Hahella chejuensis KCTC 2396: one gene and its partners. The protein of the gene in region 2 interacts with the protein of the main gene of each other region in a pairwise test. Links are inferred from orthologs where the notes say so. Each region holds a gene or a part of one and is shown on either strand. Other genes may lie near its edges.

Evidence for each region.
Region 1: the proteins of groL (region 2) and aceE interact in binary tests that used the Escherichia coli proteins (3 or more experiments, as listed by UniProt). The link is inferred for Hahella chejuensis KCTC 2396 from one-to-one orthologs.
Region 3: the proteins of groL (region 2) and HCH_RS23865 interact in binary tests that used the Escherichia coli proteins (3 or more experiments, as listed by UniProt). The link is inferred for Hahella chejuensis KCTC 2396 from one-to-one orthologs.

What each region holds. Positions count from the first base shown.
Region 1 is NC_007645.1:1,284,869-1,290,789, forward strand. What follows is about bases 1-3,249. They hold aceE (pyruvate dehydrogenase (acetyl-transferring), homodimeric type), read left to right. Parts: upstream 1-394; coding sequence 395-3,049; downstream 3,050-3,249. Other genes in these bases: pdhR (pyruvate dehydrogenase complex transcriptional repressor PdhR), read left to right, coding at 1-243; aceF (dihydrolipoyllysine-residue acetyltransferase), read left to right, coding at 3,065-3,249. In the rest of the region: more of aceF, read left to right, coding at 3,250-4,699; HCH_RS05725 (tetratricopeptide repeat protein), read left to right, coding at 5,020-5,733; HCH_RS05730 (transporter substrate-binding domain-containing protein), read right to left, coding at 5,737-5,921. UniProt on the Escherichia coli protein: Component of the pyruvate dehydrogenase (PDH) complex, that catalyzes the overall conversion of pyruvate to acetyl-CoA and CO(2).
Region 2 is NC_007645.1:4,733,198-4,741,503, forward strand. The notes cover bases 3,305-6,266. They hold groL (chaperonin GroEL), read right to left. Parts: upstream 5,630-6,266; coding sequence 3,980-5,629; downstream 3,305-3,979. Other genes in these bases: gspN (type II secretion system protein N), read right to left, coding at 3,305-3,601; groES (co-chaperone GroES), read right to left, coding at 5,683-5,973; HCH_RS20695 (FxsA family protein), read right to left, coding at 6,132-6,266. In the rest of the region: type II secretion system secretin GspD, read right to left, coding at 2-1,945; HCH_RS20675 (type II secretion system protein N), read right to left, coding at 2,009-2,845; more of gspN, read right to left, coding at 2,852-3,304; more of HCH_RS20695, read right to left, coding at 6,267-6,650; HCH_RS20700 (SDR family oxidoreductase), read left to right, coding at 6,966-7,727; HCH_RS20705 (MGMT family protein), read left to right, coding at 7,827-8,147; HCH_RS20710 (AmpG family muropeptide MFS transporter), read right to left, coding at 8,170-8,306.
Region 3 is NC_007645.1:5,451,078-5,456,707, reverse strand. The notes cover bases 1-2,958. They hold HCH_RS23865 (ATP-binding cassette domain-containing protein), read left to right. Parts: upstream 1-1,038; coding sequence 1,039-1,878; downstream 1,879-2,958. Other genes in these bases: mlaD (outer membrane lipid asymmetry maintenance protein MlaD), read left to right, coding at 2,631-2,958; mlaE (lipid asymmetry maintenance ABC transporter permease subunit MlaE), read left to right, coding at 1,850-2,629; HCH_RS23870 (KpsF/GutQ family sugar-phosphate isomerase), read right to left, coding at 1-728. In the rest of the region: more of mlaD, read left to right, coding at 2,959-3,080; HCH_RS23850 (MlaC/ttg2D family ABC transporter substrate-binding protein), read left to right, coding at 3,162-3,815; HCH_RS23845 (STAS domain-containing protein), read left to right, coding at 3,815-4,147; HCH_RS23840 (BolA family protein), read left to right, coding at 4,284-4,526; murA (UDP-N-acetylglucosamine 1-carboxyvinyltransferase), read left to right, coding at 4,553-5,630. UniProt on the Escherichia coli protein: Part of the ABC transporter complex MlaFEDB, which is involved in a phospholipid transport pathway that maintains lipid asymmetry in the outer membrane by retrograde trafficking of phospholipids from the outer membrane to the inner membrane.

The DNA of each region.
Region 1 (5,921 bases), 3.5 Mb from region 2 along the record:
ACCTTGTTGAAACAGAATATTGTTAGCAACCTACATTACCTCTACGAAGAAGAGGCGATGCGGCTGAAAATAAAAGAGCAACACTTTCGCCTGAAAGAAGCCGTACTGGCGAGAGATCCGAACGCCGCGCGAGCCGCGGCTCACGAGCATCTCGCTTATGTGGAAGAAATCGTATTGGAAAAAGGCAAGGCCGATTCCAGAAACATGCGCTCCCTGCGGCGCCTGCAAAATCTGGATGAATAAAAAAATCCTGCCGCGCGACTACTTTTTAAAAGATCCAGATGTGGGTCGATGGGGACTCCGGAACATTTTTTATGGTGCGTTGGCGCTCACAAGGCGTCGGCGCGTCCGGTAACACAATTACAATCAATCTAGCTCTACAGGAGTAACCTCTATGCATGATGATGCCGATCCTATTGAAACCCAGGAGTGGTTGGATTCAATGGAATCCGTCCTGGATGCCGAAGGCGTCGAGCGTGCAACCTACCTGCTGACACGGTTGGCGGAGCGGGCGACGCGCGACGGGACGCAATTGCCTTATTCCATTACGACACCCTATCGCAACACTATTCCGCATACTAAAGAAGCGCGTATGCCTGGCGACCTGTTCATGGAGCGCCGCATTCGTTCATTGGTGCGCTGGAACGCTCTGGCGATGGTGCTGCGTGCGAACAAGAAGCCTGGCGAGTTGGGCGGACACTTGTCCTCGTTCTCTTCCATCGCCACTCTGTACGATGTGGGCTTCAACTATTTCTTCCACGCTGGCGACGACAAGCGCGAAGGCGATTTGATCTACTTCCAGGGTCACACTTCCCCTGGCGTATACGCCCGTTCTTTCCTGGAAGGCCGCTTCTCTGAAGAGCAGATGGACAACTACCGCAGCGAAGTTGACGGTAACGGTCTGTCCTCTTATCCGCACCCATGGCTGATGCCTGATTACTGGCAGTTCCCGACGGTATCTATGGGTCTGGGCCCGATTCAGGCGATCTACCAGGCGCACGTGATGAAGTACCTGCACAGCCGTGAGCTGACCAATATGGAAGGCCGCAAAGTGTGGTGTTTCGTTGGCGACGGCGAGTGCGACGAGCCTGAAACTCTGGGGGCCATCGGTTTGGCCGGCCGTGAAAAGCTGGACAACCTGATCTTCGTCATCAACTGTAACCTGCAGCGCCTGGACGGACCGGTGCGCGGCAACGGCAAGATTATCCAGGAACTGGAAGGCATCTTCCGCGGCGCGGGCTGGAACGTATTGAAAGTCGTCTGGGGACGCCTGTGGGACCCTCTGTTCGAAAAAGACGACCACGGTCTTATGCAGAAGCGTATGGACGAAGCGGTCGACGGCGAAATGCAGAACTTCAAATCCAATGGCGGCGCTTACACTCGTAAGCACTTCTTTGGTAAGTACCCGGAACTGCAGAAAATGGTTGAGAACATGTCCGACGAGGACATTTACAAGCTCAACCGCGGCGGTCACGACCCCTACAAAGTGTATGCCGCCTATCATAATGCGGTGAACCACAAAGGTCAGCCGACTGTTATTCTGGCGCATACCGTGAAGGGTTATGGTTTCGGCGAGCAGGGCGAAGCCCAGAACACCACGCACCAGTTGAAGAAACTGGATATGGAGACAGTTAAGAAATTCCGCGATCGTTTCGGCGTGCCGATCTCCGACGACGAGATCGAGAACCTGCCTTACTACCGTCCGGCGCCGGATTCTCCTGAAGCGCTGTACATGAAGAAAATGCGTGAAAGCCTGGGCGGCTTCCTGCCCAAGCGCCGCAAAGACTGCCAGCCGCTGCAGATTCCAGGGCTGGATGCATTCGACGCAGTATTGAAAGGCAGCGACGGTCGCGAAATCTCCACCACCATGGCGTTTGTGCGCGTGCTCAATGCCTTGGTCAAGGACAAGCAGATCGGCGGTCGCGTTGTTCCGATCGTCCCTGACGAAGCCCGTACCTTCGGTATGGAGGGCATGTTCCGTCAGTTGGGTATTTATACTTCCGAAGGTCAGAAGTATGTGCCGAATGATCGCAATCAGATCATGTACTACAAGGAAGACAAGCAAGGTCAGATCCTTGAGGAAGGCATCAACGAGGCGGGCGCCATGTCCGCGTGGATTGCTGCGGCGACATCCTACAGCACTAACGATTACCCGTTGATCCCGTTCTACATTTACTACTCCATGTTCGGCTTCCAGCGCGTTGGCGACTTGGCCTGGGCGGCTGGCGATATGCGCGCGCGCGGCTTCCTGTTGGGCGGCACCGCTGGCCGCACTACGCTGAACGGGGAAGGTTTGCAGCATCAGGATGGCCACAGCCACATTATTTCAGCGACTATCCCGAACTGCGTTTCCTATGATCCGACTTACGGTTACGAAGTTGCGGTTATCGTTCGCGACGGTCTGCGTCGTATGTATGGCGAAAACGAAAACGTCTACTACTACCTGACGCTGATGAACGAGAACTATGAGCATCCCGCCATGCCCGAAGGCGCCGAAGAAGGCATCCTGAAAGGGATGTACCTGTTCGAAGAAGGCGCGAAAGACGGCAAGGCGCGCGTTCAGTTGCTGGGTTGCGGCGCTATCTTCAACGAAGTGCGCGCAGCGGCGAAACTGCTGAAAGACGATTTCAGCATCGACAGCGACATCTGGTCCGTCACCAGCTTCACCGAGCTGGCTCGCGAAGGCCATCACGTCCGTCGCTGGAACATGCTGCATCCAGAAGAGCCGCGTCGCGAGAGCTACGTGAAGCAGTGTCTGAAAGATCGCGAAGGTCCGGTGATCGCTTCTACCGATTACATGCGTCTGTTCGCCGATCAGGTGCGTCAGTTCATTCCGCAGCAGACCGTACACGTGCTGGGTACAGACGGGTTTGGCCGCAGCGACACTCGCGAGAAGCTGAGACGTCATTTCGAAGTCGACCGTTACTACGTTGCGGTGGCTGCGCTGGATTGTCTGGCTCGCGAAGACAAGATCGAACGTTCTGTGGTGACTGAAGCGATCCGCAAATACGGCATTGATCCTAACAAACCGAACCCAATCTACGCCTGATAGAAGGAGACTGACGTGAGTAATATCGAAGTCAAAGTTCCTGACATCGGCGGAGCATCCGATGTTGAGGTTATTGAGGTCTGCGTGAAGCCCGGCGACGAGGTGAATGCGGAAGATTCACTGATTGTCCTGGAATCCGATAAGGCCACTATGGATATCCCTTCTCCTCAGGCGGGTAAAATCGCCGAGTTGAAGATCAAGGTGGGAGATAAAGTATCCGAAGGCGATCTGATTCTTTTGATGGCGGGCGAAGGCGCTGCGGAAGCATCTGAGCCAGCGCCGGCGCAGGAAGAGAAATCAGCCCCGGCCCCGGCGCAAGAACCCGAGCCGGCTGCGCCTGCGGCGGCTCCAGCCGCATCCGGCGGCGTACAGACGATTCCTGTGCCGGATATCGGCGGCGCCGAAGGCGTAACGGTTATCGAAATTTCCGTGAAGGAAGGCGACACCGTTAAGGTCGACGACTCTATTCTGGTGCTGGAATCAGATAAGGCGACGATGGAAGTGCCATCGCCTTTCGCCGGCGTTATCAAGAAGTTGCTGATCAAAGCCAATGACTCGGTCAGCGAAGGCGACGCCATTGCGGAAATCGAGGTAGAGGGCGCCGCACCTGCGGCGGCTCCGGCTGAGCAAGCCCCTGCGCCTTCCAAGGCGTCTGCGGAGCCAGCTAAAGCGGCTCCAGCTTCAGCGCCCGTCAGTGCGCCGGCGCAGCAAGAGTCCGCTCCAGCGACGTCCGGCAAAGTGCATGCTGGTCCTGCTGTGCGTCGTTTGGCGCGTGAGTTCGGCGTTGACCTGGCCATGGTCAAAGGCTCTGGTCCGAAAGGCCGTATCCTGAAGCAGGACCTGCAGACCTTCGTCAAGAACGGAATGCAGCAGCTTAAGGCTGGCGCTGCTGGCGGCGTAGTCAGCTCTGGCGTTGGCTTGCCGACGGTGAAACTGCCTGACTTCTCGCAATTCGGACAGATTGATCGTCTGCCGATGAGCAAGATCCATCAGGTGACCGCTGATAATATGGCGCGCAACTGGTTGGTGGTTCCTCATGTCACGCAGTTTGACGATGCGGACATCACCGATTTGGAGGACTTCCGCAAGGCGCAGAAGGCGGCTGGGGAGAAGAAAGGCGTCAAGCTGACGCCGCTGCCCTTCCTGCTGAAGGCGTGCGCCTATGCGCTGGAAACTTATCCGCAGTTCAACGTGTCGTTGGATATGGATAAGAAAGAAGTCATTCAGAAGCATTACATCAACATCGGCGTGGCGGTGGACACCCCCGCAGGCCTGGTGGTGCCGGTTATCCGCGACGTCAACAAGAAGAGTCTGTGGGAACTGGCGCAGGAGTGTGCGGATATGGCGGCCAAGGCCAAAGATCGTAAGCTCAAGCCAAACGAAATGCAGGGCGGCTGCTTCACTATCTCCAGCCTGGGCAGTTTGGGCGGCACAGCGTTCACGCCTATCGTGAATACGCCTGAAGTGGCGATTCTGGGCGTGTCCAAAGCGCAGATGAAGCCAGTATATGAGAACGGCGGCTTTGTTCCCCGTTTGATGCTGCCGTTGAGCTTATCCTACGACCACCGCGCCATTAACGGCGCCGACGCTGCGCGTTTCACCTCTTTGCTGGGTGAACTGCTGGGCGACATCCGTAAGTTGTTGCTGTAATCGTTATAACGCCAACTGAGTAAAAAAGGCCGGGATATCCCGGCCTTTCTGCATTCCCCCATTGTCTTTCTACTGCGGGCCTCTTCCCTTTACTTTTCATTGAGCAATCCATCACAGCTTTAAGGTCTGTACGGAATTTCGCTTGTTCTGGCGAAACGGCTTTGCTAGTTTTTTCTGATCGTCGGCTGTGCGCGTCTATATTAAGGTGGACTAGGGCTGGCGTAGCGTTGGGCGTTATCGAACAAGAAGTATAAAATTGCGTCACTTTGCATTGTTGTCGACGAGGCAAGAGTGACTAGGTCGTTTCCCGGGGATAAGACATGGTCAGACGAATCTTTAAGCTAATCACCACAGCGCTTGCTGTCGTACTGCTTTCCACTCAGGCGGCGTTCGCCGTTACTATGACGGAAGTGGCTGAGGCTATTAAAAAGAACGACATGGATAAAGCGTTCGATGGTCTGCAGGTGTTGGCGAACCAAAAGCACCCTGACGCTCAATTCCTGCTGGCGATGATGTACGAGAAAGGTCGCGGTACGGAAGCAAATCTGGAGAAGGCGGCGGAATGGTATAAAGCCGCCGCGGAGCAGGGACACCCCTCAGCGCAGAACAACTTGGCGCAGCTCTATAATCAGGGGCGCGGCGTGCCTCAGGACTATAAAGAGGCGGTAAAGTGGTTCTCCAAAGCCGCTGGCTCCGGCAACGCCACTGCGCAGTACAACCTGGCTTTGCGATACGCCAAAGGCGAGGGCGTGGAGAAAAATTTGAGTAAGGCGTTTGAGCTGTACCGCAGCTCCGCCGAACAGAACAACGTATTCGGCCAGTTTAATCTGGCGTACTCCTACGCCACTGGCGAAGGCACTGATAAAAACATGGTGGAGGCGTTGCGCTGGGCTATGTTGAGCGCTGAGAAGAAGTTTCCCCGCGCCATTCAGTTCGTTTCTTTCCTGGGTTCAAAGATGTCTCAGGAAGAGATCTCCAAAGCAGAAGCGCTCGCCAATGAGTGGCGTAAAGATAAAGGGATTGGCGCTCAGTAAAAATCAGTTCCCGTCGTTAGCGTCAGCGCTGCCAGCGCTTGCCGCATTACCCGAATCGTTGCGCGGCAATGGGTTGGCGTACCATAATCTTGGGTTATTCAAAGGCGTATCAGCAGGTAGCAAGGGATTCTGCAGATCAATGATGGTGCGCTCCTGTAAGCGAGCCTGTGCAATCGCTCCCATATAAA
Region 2 (8,306 bases):
ATTACTGCTCGAACGCGTTCTCTTTGTATACGCTGTCCATAGAAGGCTTGATCATGTTGTCCGCATGCTTATCGCCTTTGTGGTTACGCTTGATATTGAGATTAAGCTCCCACAACTGGTCATACTTGTCCTGACTCGCCTTCTTGGCTTCTTCCTTGTTGCGCAGAATAGTCGGACGCAGAAACACGAGAAGGTTCTGCTTGTCTTTTTCGCGCTTGGTGCTGCGGAACAGCGCGCCCAGTAAAGGAATGTCGCCTAACAGCGGCACTTTGGCCTCCGATAGCTTGTAGTTTTCGCTCATCAGACCACCCAGTACGATGGTTTCAGCATTGTCCGCCAGAACGGAAGTTTTGATCTGACGCTTATTGGTGATGATGTCAGAGGCGCTTTCGTTGGATGGCGCAATAGAGGACGACTCCTGCTCAATTTCCAATCTGACCAAATCGCCATCACTGATGCTCGGCGTGACACGCAGCGTCAAACCAACATCCTGACGCTCGATAGTCGTGAACGGATTGCTGGTGCCGTCTGTGCCAGTGCCAGTCTGCCCTGTGCGGAATGGTACGTTCTGACCAACGATAATTTCGGACTGCAGATTGTCCATAGTGATAATGCTGGGGGTGGACAGCAGATTCGCCTGTCCGCTGGTGCCCAGCGCTTGAATTAATGCGCCCCAACCTTTGCGGCCTTCGGCTTCGCCAATCGCTACGGCTGCGATATCGCCGCCAATGCTTGGCGTAGAGTTGCTGGCGATCGCCGCTAATATAGCGGAGGCGGAAATACCCACGTTAGTGAAGTTAGTGACGGTCGCAGGACCAGACTTGCCAGTCAGATCTCCCGCCGCCATCTGCACGCCAAGCTGACGACTCAAGCCATCGCTGATCTCGACAATCGCCGCCTCAATCAATACTTGCGCACGACGCACGTCCAGCTGCTGAACGATAGCCTCTATTTCTTTCATCATGGAAGGTTCTGCGCGCACTACCAGCGCGTTCAATCCCTCATCAGGATAGATGCTGACTTTGCCGCCGCCAGGAGCCGCTGCCGCCCCTTCGCCTTTCGCAGGCGCAATCTCGCCCATCAGTCCTTTCAACAGCTCAGCCAGCGCTTCAGCGTCAGCGTGACGCAAATTGATAACTTTGGTCGTGCCGCTCACCGCCGCCGGCTGGTCCAGCTTGGCGATAAGAAGGCGCATTTTGTCGCGGAAGTTCTCGTCGCCTTTCAGGATCAGACGGTTGCTACGCTCGTCGGCGACAACGCTGAACTTGTTGGCGGGTCCTTTTGGCGCTCCCTTACCCAGCTCGGAAGGAGCCAGCTCTTCCAGCAGTTTCACCATGTCGCCTACCCAGGCGTCTTTCAGCTGAATGACTTCGAGTTGGTAGTTGGAAGGGCTGTCGAGCTCACTCACGATGCGCTCAATACGGGCGATGTTATTGACGTGGTCACTGATAATCAGACCATTGGCGGCGGCGACCCCGGCAAGGTGTCCATACTTGGCCACCATCGGACGTAGAATCGGCACCAGCTCAAGGGCGTTGGCGTTCTTGACCTGTATGACCCGGGTCACCAACTGCTCCTGCGGCACCGTCTTAAAAATCGAGGTGTTCTCCGCGGTCTGCTTGGCCTCGTTCTGCTGCACAATTTTGATGATTCCCTCGGAAGGAATCGCCGCGAAACCATGTACATTCAACACGGAAAGAAACATTTCGTAGACTTCATCACGCCCCATGGCGGCGTTCGACACCACTGTAACTTTGCCTTTCACCCTGGGGTCGACGACAAAGCTGTAGCCGGTGATGTCGGCGATTTGAGTAATGAAGGCGCGAATATCGGCGTCTTTAAGGTTGACCTTCCATGTCTGATCTTCGGCCCCCGCCACGCCGGAGAAAAAACCCGCAATCAACAACCAGGCAAATGTAAAGGCTCTAAAATGTTTCATGTCCATTCAACAATCTTTTTTTGATTTTCATTACTTTGAGGAAGTCGCTTAGCGCAGCGGGTAACTGGCTCAGCGTAATGGGTAACTGATAGTGAAAGTCGCCCCATCCCGTTCTATTTCCACCTCCAGCATGCCGCTTTCATACAGCTGCTGAATCATCTGTTTATCCTGCTCGATGTTGCCGAGGGTATGACCATTCACAGAGCGAATCACATCCCCTTTCTGCAGGTTCATGGCGCCCAACATAGGGTTATTGCCATCATACTGGTAGCCGGACGCTCCATCGCCGCTACTCACTGGCGCCAGACCCACCGAAGCCAGGGCTCCTCGCGGATCTTCCTCCAGTCTTTTCTGAGCGACGCTGACGAACTCTTCGGGAGAGTCAATTCCGCCGCTGTTTTTGGGTCTCGCCACCTGTTCGATAGCGCTGCCCGCAACGGTGACGGATTCGTCAAACGCCAACTTCTCCAAGGCGCCATTTCGGCTGATCAGCACATGATCAGGAAACACTGCCGACAATTTGGCTCCGCCGGGCAGCATTTCATTAATACGATAATATTCGGCCGATTTTCCCTTTTCCGCAATGATAGCGCCGGACCCACCCTCTTCACCGCCGACTACGACCCCATACAGATCCAGCCTTAACGCAGTGATTGGCGCGTCCACTTGGCTCAACGCCTTTTTGGCGGACGCATCTTCCGCCTTGCCGAATAAATTCCACGCAGGATAGTTAGCCTGCGTCGCCTGATTCTTGTTTGCATTCGCCACGCCGCCGACCGGCATGACGATAATGTCCGGGGTTCCCACCCAAACGCCCCAGGTCACCCTTGCGGCTTGCCACGCCAGCGTCACGACTATGGCGAGCAAGAGCACCCAGGTTATCTTAGTAATATGGCCTGTCAACATGGGTCGTTAAAGTATCCGTTGCTGTACCCGGAAAACAATGTCGTCAGGATTCGCCTGTTTACTCCAGGGCGCGCCCGCCAGGTCCAACAACCGTTTGCGAATTTGTATCTTCGCCGTGCCGTCCCGCGTTACCTGAGCGCTCATAACGGGTTTGTTTTCCGTGCTATCCAGTACTTCCAGGTGAATTTCCTCACCCTCCTGTTTAATCAGCCCCTGCAACGGAGGCATCGTGGCGGTCTTATTTTCCCGGCCCATCGGATAGGTAACCGGCCCGCCCGCCCACTGCGCTCGCCCTGAAGCTCGCACAGGAAGACCCGTATTGGTGTCCAGCGTCACATCCAAGCCACTGATCTTCAGCTCTCCGCTCAGATTCAGACGATGGCGGCGCAACGCCGGCGCCAGCGCCGCCAGATCCAGAGAACCGTCAGCAAGCACCCGGACCTGATCGAATCCATCCAGAGCGGCTTTGGCGTCTATATCGATTTTGTTAGCGCGAAAGTTCAGCGCCAGAGCATCGCCCATCAGCAGAAGGCCGGATGGATACACATCCCAGTCCAGCACGCCAGTGGCCCAAGAATGAGAAATCAGAGCTTTGCCTTCCCAAAGCGTGCCCTGCAGCTTCTGCACCCGCACGGGAAGTTGGTTGGCGGGAACGCCGGCCTGACGCCAAACAAACTCCACGGGCACGAGCAACACCAACCCCGCCAGATAGGTCAGGCCGCCAATAATAACCAATCCCACAATTTTTTTTATCACTTCTTTGGCCTACAACCTTCCCAATCAACCACTGAACATATGCATACGCGCAATGGACTACATTCTAATTGTTGAACCGACAAACCCTACTACGCCAAGCCTCGGCGGCCATTGTCGCTGGCCGGGCTCCGCCTCCGGGAGGTTTAAGACAACTGTCGCGAACAGCAGAATTCTTTTATCTTCGCCTCAAAATACAGGCTATAAATTTTTACATGGTAACAAAAGCATAGCAGTGTTTTCTAAAGAATATTTGCAACATTGGCAACGAGTTTGAGGTTAAACATTCTTAATAGACCTCTCCAGCCGCTCCAGGCTCTTCGCGCCATAAAAAAACCCGGCCGAAGCCGGGTTTTTCCGCGGGTGCGTTATGGGGGATGATTACATCATGCCGCCCATGCCACCCATTCCTCCCATGCCGCCCATGTCTGGCATGCCGCCTTTCTTGTCGTCTTCAGGCAGGTCGGAAACCATACACTCGGTAGTGATCATCAGACCAGCAATGGACGCAGCGGATTGCAGTGCGGTGCGGGTAACTTTCGCAGGGTCCAGAATACCCATTTCCAGCATGTCGCCGTATGCTTCAGTGCCAGCATTGTAACCGAACGCGCCTTCGCCCTGACGGACTTTGTCCACAACTACGGAAGGCTCGCCGCCAGCGTTGGCGACGATCTGACGCAGAGGCGCTTCCATCGCGCGACGCAGCAGATTGATGCCCACGTCTTGGTCAGCGTTGTCGCCAGCCAAGTCAGAAACGGCCTGCAGCGCGCGCACCAGTGCGACGCCACCACCAGGCACAACGCCCTCTTCAACCGCAGCGCGAGTTGAGTGCAGCGCGTCTTCAACGCGGGCTTTCTTCTCTTTCATTTCCACTTCAGTCGCTGCGCCAACTTTGATAACGGCTACGCCGCCAGCCAGTTTAGCGACGCGCTCTTGCAGCTTCTCACGGTCGTAATCGGAAGAAGTTTCTTCGATTTGACGACGGATTTGCGCAACGCGCGCTTCGATATCGCTCTTAGCGCCAGCGCCATCGATGATAGTGGTGTTTTCTTTGGTGACTACAACGCGCTTGGCAGTGCCCAGGTCATCCAGAGTAGCGCCTTCCAGGTTCAGGCCTACTTCTTCAGAGATTACGGTGCCGCCGGTCAGGATAGCGATATCCTGCAGCATTTCTTTACGACGATCGCCGAAGCCAGGCGCTTTAACCGCCGCAACTTTTACGATGCCGCGCATGTTGTTAACAACCAGAGTCGCCAGCGCTTCGCCTTCCAGATCTTCAGAGATCACCAGCAGAGGTTTGGAGGACTTGGCTACTGCTTCCAGTACAGGCAGCATTTCGCGGATGTTGGAGATCTTCTTGTCAACCAGCAGGATGAAAGGATCTTCCAGTTCAGCGCTCATGCTGTCCTGGTTGTTTACGAAGTAGGCGGACAGGTAGCCACGGTCGAACTGCATACCTTCAACCACGTCCAGCTCGTCTTCCAGACCACTGCCTTCTTCAACAGTGATAACGCCTTCCTTACCCACTTTTTCCATGGCTTCAGCAATGATATTGCCGATGCGCTCGTCGCTGTTGGCGGAGATAGTGCCAACCTGGGCGATGGACTTGGAGTCTTCGCAAGGACGGGAGATGTTCTTGATTTCTTTGACCGCAGCGATAACGGCTTTGTCGATGCCGCGCTTCAGGTCCATTGGGTTCATGCCCGCTGCGACAGACTTCAAGCCTTCGTTCAGGATCGCCTGAGCCAGTACAGTTGCAGTGGTGGTGCCGTCACCCGCTTCATCGTTGGTTTTGGAAGCAACTTCCTTCACCATTTGCGCGCCCATGTTTTCGAACTTGTCTTTCAGTTCGATTTCTTTAGCTACGGACACACCGTCTTTAGTGACCGTAGGCGCGCCGAAGGACTTGTCCAGAACCACGTTGCGGCCTTTCGGACCCAAAGTGACTTTAACTGCGTCGGCCAGGGTGTTAACGCCCGCCACCATGCGCTTACGCGCGGAATCGCCAAATTTAACGTCTTTAGCTGCCATAACAAAATCCCATTACTTGTTAGTTGATGACAAAAGTCTTTAGTTTCGGAGGGTTAGCCTTCGATAACGCCGAAGATGTCGCTCTCGCTCATGATCAACAGCTCTTCGCCATCAATCTTAACGGTGCTGCCGGCATACTGGCCGAAAACCACCTTGTCACCGACTTTGACCGCCAACGGACGGACATCGCCATTATCCAAAATACGGCCTTCGCCCACAGCCAGTACTTCACCCTGTGAAGGCTTTTCTGCCGCATTGCCGGGCAACACGATACCACCGGCAGTTTTGGTTTCTTCTTCCTTACGGCGCACGACAACACGTTCGTGTAACGGACGAATTTTCATTTCGTTTTTTCTCCCAGTTAGAACATTTAACTAGCTGACTTTTTGGTTTTAAACAGCAGCCGGACATCCGGGTTGGACCAGGAACGCCGAGTGCTTAAATTGTGGAGGTTTAAATGGGGCCCGGGGCGAGGATTTCAACACCCCGGCTATAATTTTTTTTAATTTTTTTCCGAGTCCTCTCGGGTGTACTCGCCTTCAATCACTTTATCCCCGCCAGCGCCTTGGCGTGGGCCGCCAGAGGGGTCTCCGCGGAAGGGACCGTCCCGTTCAGCGGTCGCCGAATAGGTCGTTTGACTATAACTGCTTCTTACTACTCGCGCACTACGCAGCAACGCCCCGCCAATACGGCCGATCAGCAACTTGCGCGTCAGCGGCGTCAACAGAACGAATCCCATGAAATCGGTCAAAAACCCTGGCGTCACCAGCATGGCGCCGCCGATCAACAGCGCAACGCCTTCCAGCATTTCTCCCGCCGGCAGCTCACCCGCCTGCATTTTCGCCTGCAGGCTGCTGAGGAGAGAAAATCCCTGCCGTCGCAGCATGGTCACACCGATAATCCCGGTGACGATAAAAATCGATACAGTAGGCCAGAAGCCAATGGCGCCGCCGACTTCTATGATCAGATAAATCTCAATGAGCGCAATAATGGGGATAAGAAAAGGTATTCTGCTTAGCATGATTCCGTCGTTACATCAGCCAGTGTTATGCAGGTGGAAATCGGTTCCTGGACCGTTTGGTGGTCGGCGAAATTACTGCCATAATACTGGCTTTACGAGCGCCTCCCGGCGCAGCCGCAAACCCTAGAACACCATATAATTCAATATAGTAAGCGGTAATTCAGCGTGGAGGAGTCCCGCCCCTGGCGGTCCGCTCCTCTCTATGAAGCGTATGTATCTTCACCTGTCGTTACTATAGATGGAGTTGTTTATTTCTATTTCAACGCGACGGACAAAGATTATTGTTTTTTCACTATCGAGAGAGTGGGACAAGTTATGCAATTGAAAGATTCTGTGGTTGTGATTACCGGTGGCGGCCAGGGCCTGGGCCGCGCCATGGCGCTGTATCTCGCCGAAAAAGGCGCCCGTCTGGCGCTGATTGATCTGTCTGAAGAGAAGCTGCAGGAAAGCGTCGCCAAGTGCGAGGAATTGGGCGCAGAAGCCAGGTACTACCTGTGCAACGTCGCCAAAGAGGCGGAGGTTGAGAGCGTTTTTTCCAAAATCGCCGAAGACTTTGGCGGCGTCGACGCCCTGATCAACAACGCCGGCATTTTGCGCGACGGCATGTTGATTAAATACAAAGACGGACAGGTCACCCATCGCATGAGTCTGGAGCAGTGGCAATCCGTCATCGACGTCAACCTGACTGGCGTTTTTCTGTGCGGTCGCGAAGCCGCCGCCAAGATGCTGGAAAGCGGCCGCAAGGGCTGCATCATCAATATTTCCAGTATTTCCCGCGCCGGTAATATCGGCCAGACCAACTACTCCGCCGCCAAAGCCGGCGTCGTGGGCATGAGCGTAAGCTGGGCGAAGGAGCTGGCGCGCTTCGGCATTCGTTGTATGGCGATTGCGCCCGGCTTTATCGAAACCGAAATGACCGGCTCCATGAAGCCTGAAGCGTTGGAGATGATGACCAAGCAGATTCCTTTGCGCCGTATGGGTCAGCCTAATGAGATAGCGCAAACCGTATGCTTCATCCTGGAAAACGACTACCTTTCCGGTCGCGTCATCGAAGTGGACGGGGCGCTGCGTATCTAGCAAAAAAGGGGCTTCGGCCCCTTGCTTATTCACCTCACCGTGAAGCAGAACTCCGCTTCTTTTCGCTAACAGTTCCACTGAACAATCAGCGTCGCGATTATGTCTGAACTCAGTCAACAGGAAAAACTGCAAGCTATCTGGTTCGTTGTCAGCCAGATTCCTCCTGGAAAAGTGGCGACCTACGGACAAGTCGCCATTCTGGCGGGATTGCCAGGCCTGTCCCGCTATGTGGGGTACGCCATGAAGCAACTTCCGGAGGGCTCCAGCATTCCCTGGCACAGAGTCATCAACAGTCAGGGGAAAATCTCTTTTCCACCGAAATCGAAGGCTTTTTTCCGCCAGCAAAGCGTATTGACGCATGAAGGCATCGAAGTTCACAACGGGCGTATTGCCCTTAAGCGCTTTCAGTGGGCGCCCTGACCTGAGCCGGCCGCCCTCCCCTTTATTTCAAAACCGCTTCCAGACGCACTCTCAAGAAGGTCAGAAAGATCAGGCTCGGCGTAATCATCAGCGTGGTGATGATAAAAAACATCACCCAGTCGCCATCGAGACTATCCACCAATGCACCGCTGTATGACG
Region 3 (5,630 bases), 720 kb from region 2 along the record:
TCGTCTTCGTCGACGATACACGTCATGCCAAGGCCTTTCTGTGACATTTGTAAGAGCGACTCACTCAAGGATGCGCCACTTCTGACGACAGGGACTGCATCTCCAGAGTGCATTATGTCGGATATTTTCAGCAATAGCCTGCGACCCAGAGCGCCGCCGGGATGAGAGAATGCGAAGTCTTCCGCTGTAAAACCGCGCGCTTCCAGTAGCGCAATTGCCAGCGCGTCTCCCAACACCAGGCAAACTGTGGTGCTGGATGTAGGGGCGAGCCCAAGCGGGCATGCCTCTGTGGCGACGCTCGCGTCAATATTGGCTTCTGCAATCTGGGAAAGAGTAGAGTCCGGCTTGCCGGTCATGCTGACTAATGGGACTCCCATTCTTTTCAAAAGTGGAAGTATAGTGACAATTTCCGCAGTGTTGCCTGAGTTGGAAATCGCCAATACGACATCGTTGGGAGTCACCATGCCGAGGTCGCCGTGGCTCGCTTCACCAGGGTGGAGGAAAAACGAGGGTGTGCCCGTGGAAGCCAGCGTAGCGGCGATTTTATTGCCTATATGCCCTGACTTGCCCATTCCTGTGACCACCACGCGCCCTTTGCAGTTCAGCATAAGGTCGCAAGCCTTAATAAAAGCGTCGTCTATCCGGCTGCTTAGCGCTTGGACCGCCTGAACTTCCATTTCTATGGTGCGTCTTGCGGCCTTTATGTACTCATGGTCGTGATGGCTCATTAATCTGGCGTTCCTGATGACTTTAACAGTGGCGGATATCCCGTCGCGGTAATGTTTCTTCGCCGCCGTGCTTAAACAATCTTGCGAAGAAATGGCGTTTGGCGAGGCTTGCGTATTATACGACGCTCGAGGGTTGCTGCAACTTGCCGGGAAAGATGTGGGCAGTTAAAACATCTTCTGATATATTCCGCAGCTGTTTAGGCTATTTTTGGCAGCAACGTCTAAGCCGCCGTAAGGTTATGTTTTTAGGATACTTAATGCTTCCAGGAAGGGGGCGTTTACGCAGGCTGGGCGATTAAGGTGATTTTAGATGACGCAAAACCCCTCCAATTACGTGGAAGTCAGGGGGCTTACCTTCGCCAGAGGCGACAGGCTTATCTTCGATAATGTAGACATCGATATACCCAAAGGCAAGGTCACCACGATTATGGGGCCCAGCGGTACGGGTAAGACCACTCTACTCAAATTAATCGGCGGCCAACTGAAACCCGACAAAGGCGACATTTGGGTGAATGGCTTTAATGTGCCGAAGCTGAAGCGCAAAGAGTTATATGAGTTGCGCGAACGTATGGGGATGCTGTTTCAATCCGGCGCCCTCTTTTCGGATCTCACTGTCTTTGAGAACGTCGCATTCCCCTTGCGGATTCATACACAACTTCCAGAAGCGATGATCAGGGATCTGGTATTAATGAAGCTGCACGCAGTGGGACTGCGTGGCGCGCGTGATTTGACGCCAAACGAATTGTCAGGAGGTATGGCTCGCCGCGTGGCTTTGGCGCGCGCTATTTCGATGGACCCGGAAATGGTGATGTATGATGAGCCGTTCACTGGCCAGGACCCAATTGCTATGGGGGTTATTGTCCAGTTGATCCGCTTGCTCAATGATGCTTTGGGGCTGACCAGCGTGGTGGTGTCTCATGATATTCAGGAGTCAATGAGTATCACGGACCATCTGTGCATTGTCGCCGATGGCAAGGTGATGGGGCAGGGCAGTCCACAAGAATTGCGCTCCAGCGGGAATGCCTTCGTCAAGCAGTTCCTCAATGGTTTACCGGACGGGCCGGTGCCTTTCCACTTTCCCGCGACAGACTATGCGGAGGACTTGTTACGAGGAGACCAGGATGCTGGATTTTCTACAAAGGCTTGGTAGAAACGGCCTGCTTTCGCTTGGTGCGCTAGGTCGGGCGGGAATCTTCTTGGTTGGGTCGCTACTGGGCGCTCCACGGATGAAAGGGTTTCCGCTCCTACTCAAGCAGCTTTACTCCGTTGGCGTTCTCTCACTTGTAATTATTGTCGTTAGCGGGCTGTTTATAGGTATGGTGCTTGGTCTACAGGGTTACAATATTCTGGTGGACTACGGTTCAGAGCAGGCCATAGGCCAGATGATCGCCTTAACCCTGGTTCGTGAATTAGGGCCGGTTGTGACTGCGCTGTTATTCGCTGGTCGCGCCGGCTCTGCGCTGACTGCGGAAATCGGGTTAATGAAGGCGACTGAGCAGTTGTCCAGCCTGGAGATGATGGGGGTCGATCCATTGCGGCAGATTATTGCGCCGCGGCTTCTTGCCGGATTTATCGCGATGCCGATGTTGGCCATGATATTTAGCGTGGTGGGCGTCTGGGGCGGTAAAATGGTTGGGGTGGAATGGCTTGGCGTCTATGAAGGGTCCTTTTGGAGCAATATGCAGGCGTCCGTGGACTTTTCCGATGACATTCTTAACGGGATTATCAAAAGTATAGTGTTCGGCGTCGTATGCACGTGGATCGCCGTGTTTCAGGGGTATGATTCTGTCCCGACTTCGGAAGGCATCAGTTCCGCAACCACCAAAACAGTGGTGTACTCGTCGTTAGCTGTATTGGGATTGGATTTTATTTTGACCGCCGTAATGTTTGGAGATTTTTAATATGCGGATTCGTACGCTGGAGATATCTGTAGGGGCGTTCATTGTCGCCGGCATTGGGGCGTTGTTTTTATTGGCGCTCGAAGTGAGCGGGCTGTCTCTGAGCCCGACGCAGGATACCTATAAATTGTATGCGGAATTTACTGATGTGGGCGGGTTAAGAGTGCGGGGTAAAGTGTCCTTGTCCGGCGTCACGATTGGGCGCGTCAACAGCATCTCTTTGGACCCCAAGTCATCCAAGGCTGTCGTGGAGATGGATATTGATGCGGATGTGAACTATCTAAGCGCGGACAGTGTCGCAGTCATCAGCACTGCCGGTCTCCTGGGAGAGAAGTACATTAATGTCTCCATTGGTGGGGACGAGGAAGCCCTGAAGGACGGAGACTTCTTTTATAGCACGCAGGGTGCGCTGAATTTAGAGAAGCTGATAAGCGATTTTGCAACAAGTCAGTAGATCGCTGTATTTCTGAATTCAGAAAGAAGTTGTGAATTTTGGTTAGTACTGGTCAGTCAAAGAAATAGTTAGGCAATTAACATGATGTTAACAGTGAAGAATATTGGGCGCGTGTTCGCAGTCATGGCGATGGCGGCGTTCGCAGTTGCTGCGCAGGCCAACGCGCAGCAAGACGTTTTTGGCGTGGTGCAGGACAGCACCAAAATGCTGGTTTTCAAACTACAGTCAGAAAAGCAGACTTATTACGATAATCCGCAAAAATTCTACGGCGTGATGGAAGATGCGCTTGAAGATGTGGTTGATTTTGAGCGCATCGCCGCGCGAGTGATGGGACGTTATCGCAGAGAAGCGAGTGATGAGCTTAAAGAGAAGTTTGTTGGGGTATTTAAAAAGAGTTTATTTGATGCTTACGGCAAGGCGCTGGTGGAAAGTGGCGAATTTAAAGTCAACGTATTGACGGCAACCATTAATCCACGGGACGAAGGGCGCGCAAGTGTGGATTTGGAAGTGATTTCTGCGTCTGGCAACAAGTATCCGGTTATCTACTCAATGTACAAAAATCGCGACAGTAAATGGTTGCTGGAGAATGTCATCGTTAATGGCGTGAATATCGGGCTTGCTTTCAAGGATCGCTTCGAGCAGCAGGTTAGCGTGCACAATGGCGATATCACCAAAGTCGTAGATGGCTGGTCCAGTCGGATCGAAGAGGATGAACTGACTGGCGAGGCGAAGTAATGTCGGCGAGATTGACCTGCGCTAAGGATGCGCAATCCAAAGAGATGGCGCTCAGTATTTCGGGGATCGTTGATCTCTCTAATGTGGCTGACTTGTTGGCCGAAGGCGAAAAGGCGGTGCAAGCTGCGGATGCGACCTCCCCACTGCGCATTGATGTCTCTCTCGTCGAAAATGCGCAAAGTGTGCTGATATCATTGCTGCTGCGCCTGGTTGCGGCGGCGGAAGCAAAAGGCCTGAATGTCAGCGTTTCGGGTTTGACCGGTAAAATGTTCGATATTGCGCGGGTTAGCGGAGTAGAGACTGTTTTGCCATTGGCGGATGAGGCAGTCTAGCTAAATAAATATCCCTTCAAAAAAACAATTTGCGGCGGTCGCTGCAAATTGTTTCCAATCCATAACTTGGGCCTGGCTCCTGCTTGGGGTAAAATGCTTCGTTTAGTTCAGCTAACGAATAACGAGGAGTGGGCGCATGCAACCCGAAGCATTGCAAGAAATTTTGCAAGAAAAGCTGTCCGACTGTGAAGTCCGTGTGGAAGGCGATGGCTATCATTATCAGGTTGTTGCCGTCGGCGAACGTTTCGCCGGCCTTTCTCCCGTCAAAAAGCAGCAAACGGTGTACAGCTGCATTCATGATCTGATCGCTGATGGCACAGTGCACGCTGTTTCCATCAAAACCTACACTCCCGATGAGTGGGCCGCCGCGAATAAATAATTCGTTTTCCAACCCAGGTAAGTTTAATGGACAAATTATTGATCGGCGGTAGCAAACCGCTTAATGGGGAGATCCGCATCTCCGGTGCGAAAAACTCCGCATTACCAATTCTTGCTGCAACGCTGTTGGCGGATGAACCCGTCACTATCGGCAACCTGCCGCACCTTAATGACATCACCACCATGATTGAGCTGTTGGGCCGCATGGGCGTAGAGCTGATGATCGACGAAAAAATGTGTGTGGAAGTGCACGCCAATACTATCAAGCATCTGACTGCGCCCTATGAGCTGGTGAAGACCATGCGGGCCTCCATTCTGGTGCTGGGACCGATGCTGGCCCACTTTGGCGAGGCGGAAGTCTCTTTGCCCGGCGGTTGCGCTATCGGAAGCAGGCCTGTTGATCTTCATATTCGCGGCCTTGAAGCCATGGGCGCGGATATTTTAGTCGAAGGCGGCTATATCAAAGCGAAAGTCAATGGCCGCTTGAAAGGCGCGCACATCTACATGGATACCGTGACGGTGACCGGCACGGAGAACCTTTTGATGGCGGCGACGCTGGCGGATGGTAAGACAGTGATTGAGAACGCCGCTCGTGAGCCTGAGGTCATTGATCTTGCCGAATGCCTGATTGCAATGGGCGCGGATATACGTGGTCATGGCTCCTCAACTATCGAAATTAACGGTGTGCCGCGTCTGCATGGTTGCCGCTACAACGTACTGCCGGACCGAGTCGAGACCGGGACTTATTTGGTCGCCGCCGCAGCGACCCGTGGCCGAGTCAGAGTGAAAGACACCCGCGAAGACATTTTGGAAGCGGTTCTGTTGAAACTGGATGAAGCTGGCGCACATATCAGCACTGGTCCGGACTGGATTGAGCTGGATATGAAAGGCGCTAGACCGAAAGCGGTGAGCCTGCGCACAGCTCCTTATCCTGCTTTTCCAACTGACATGCAGGCGCAGTTCGTCGCCATGAACACAGTGGCGGAAGGTACGGGCGCTATTGTTGAAACCGTATTTGAAAACCGCTTCATGCACGTGCAGGAGCTGCGCCGCATGGGCGCGAAGATCAAACTGGAAGGCAACACTGCGATTGTGGAAGGTGTAG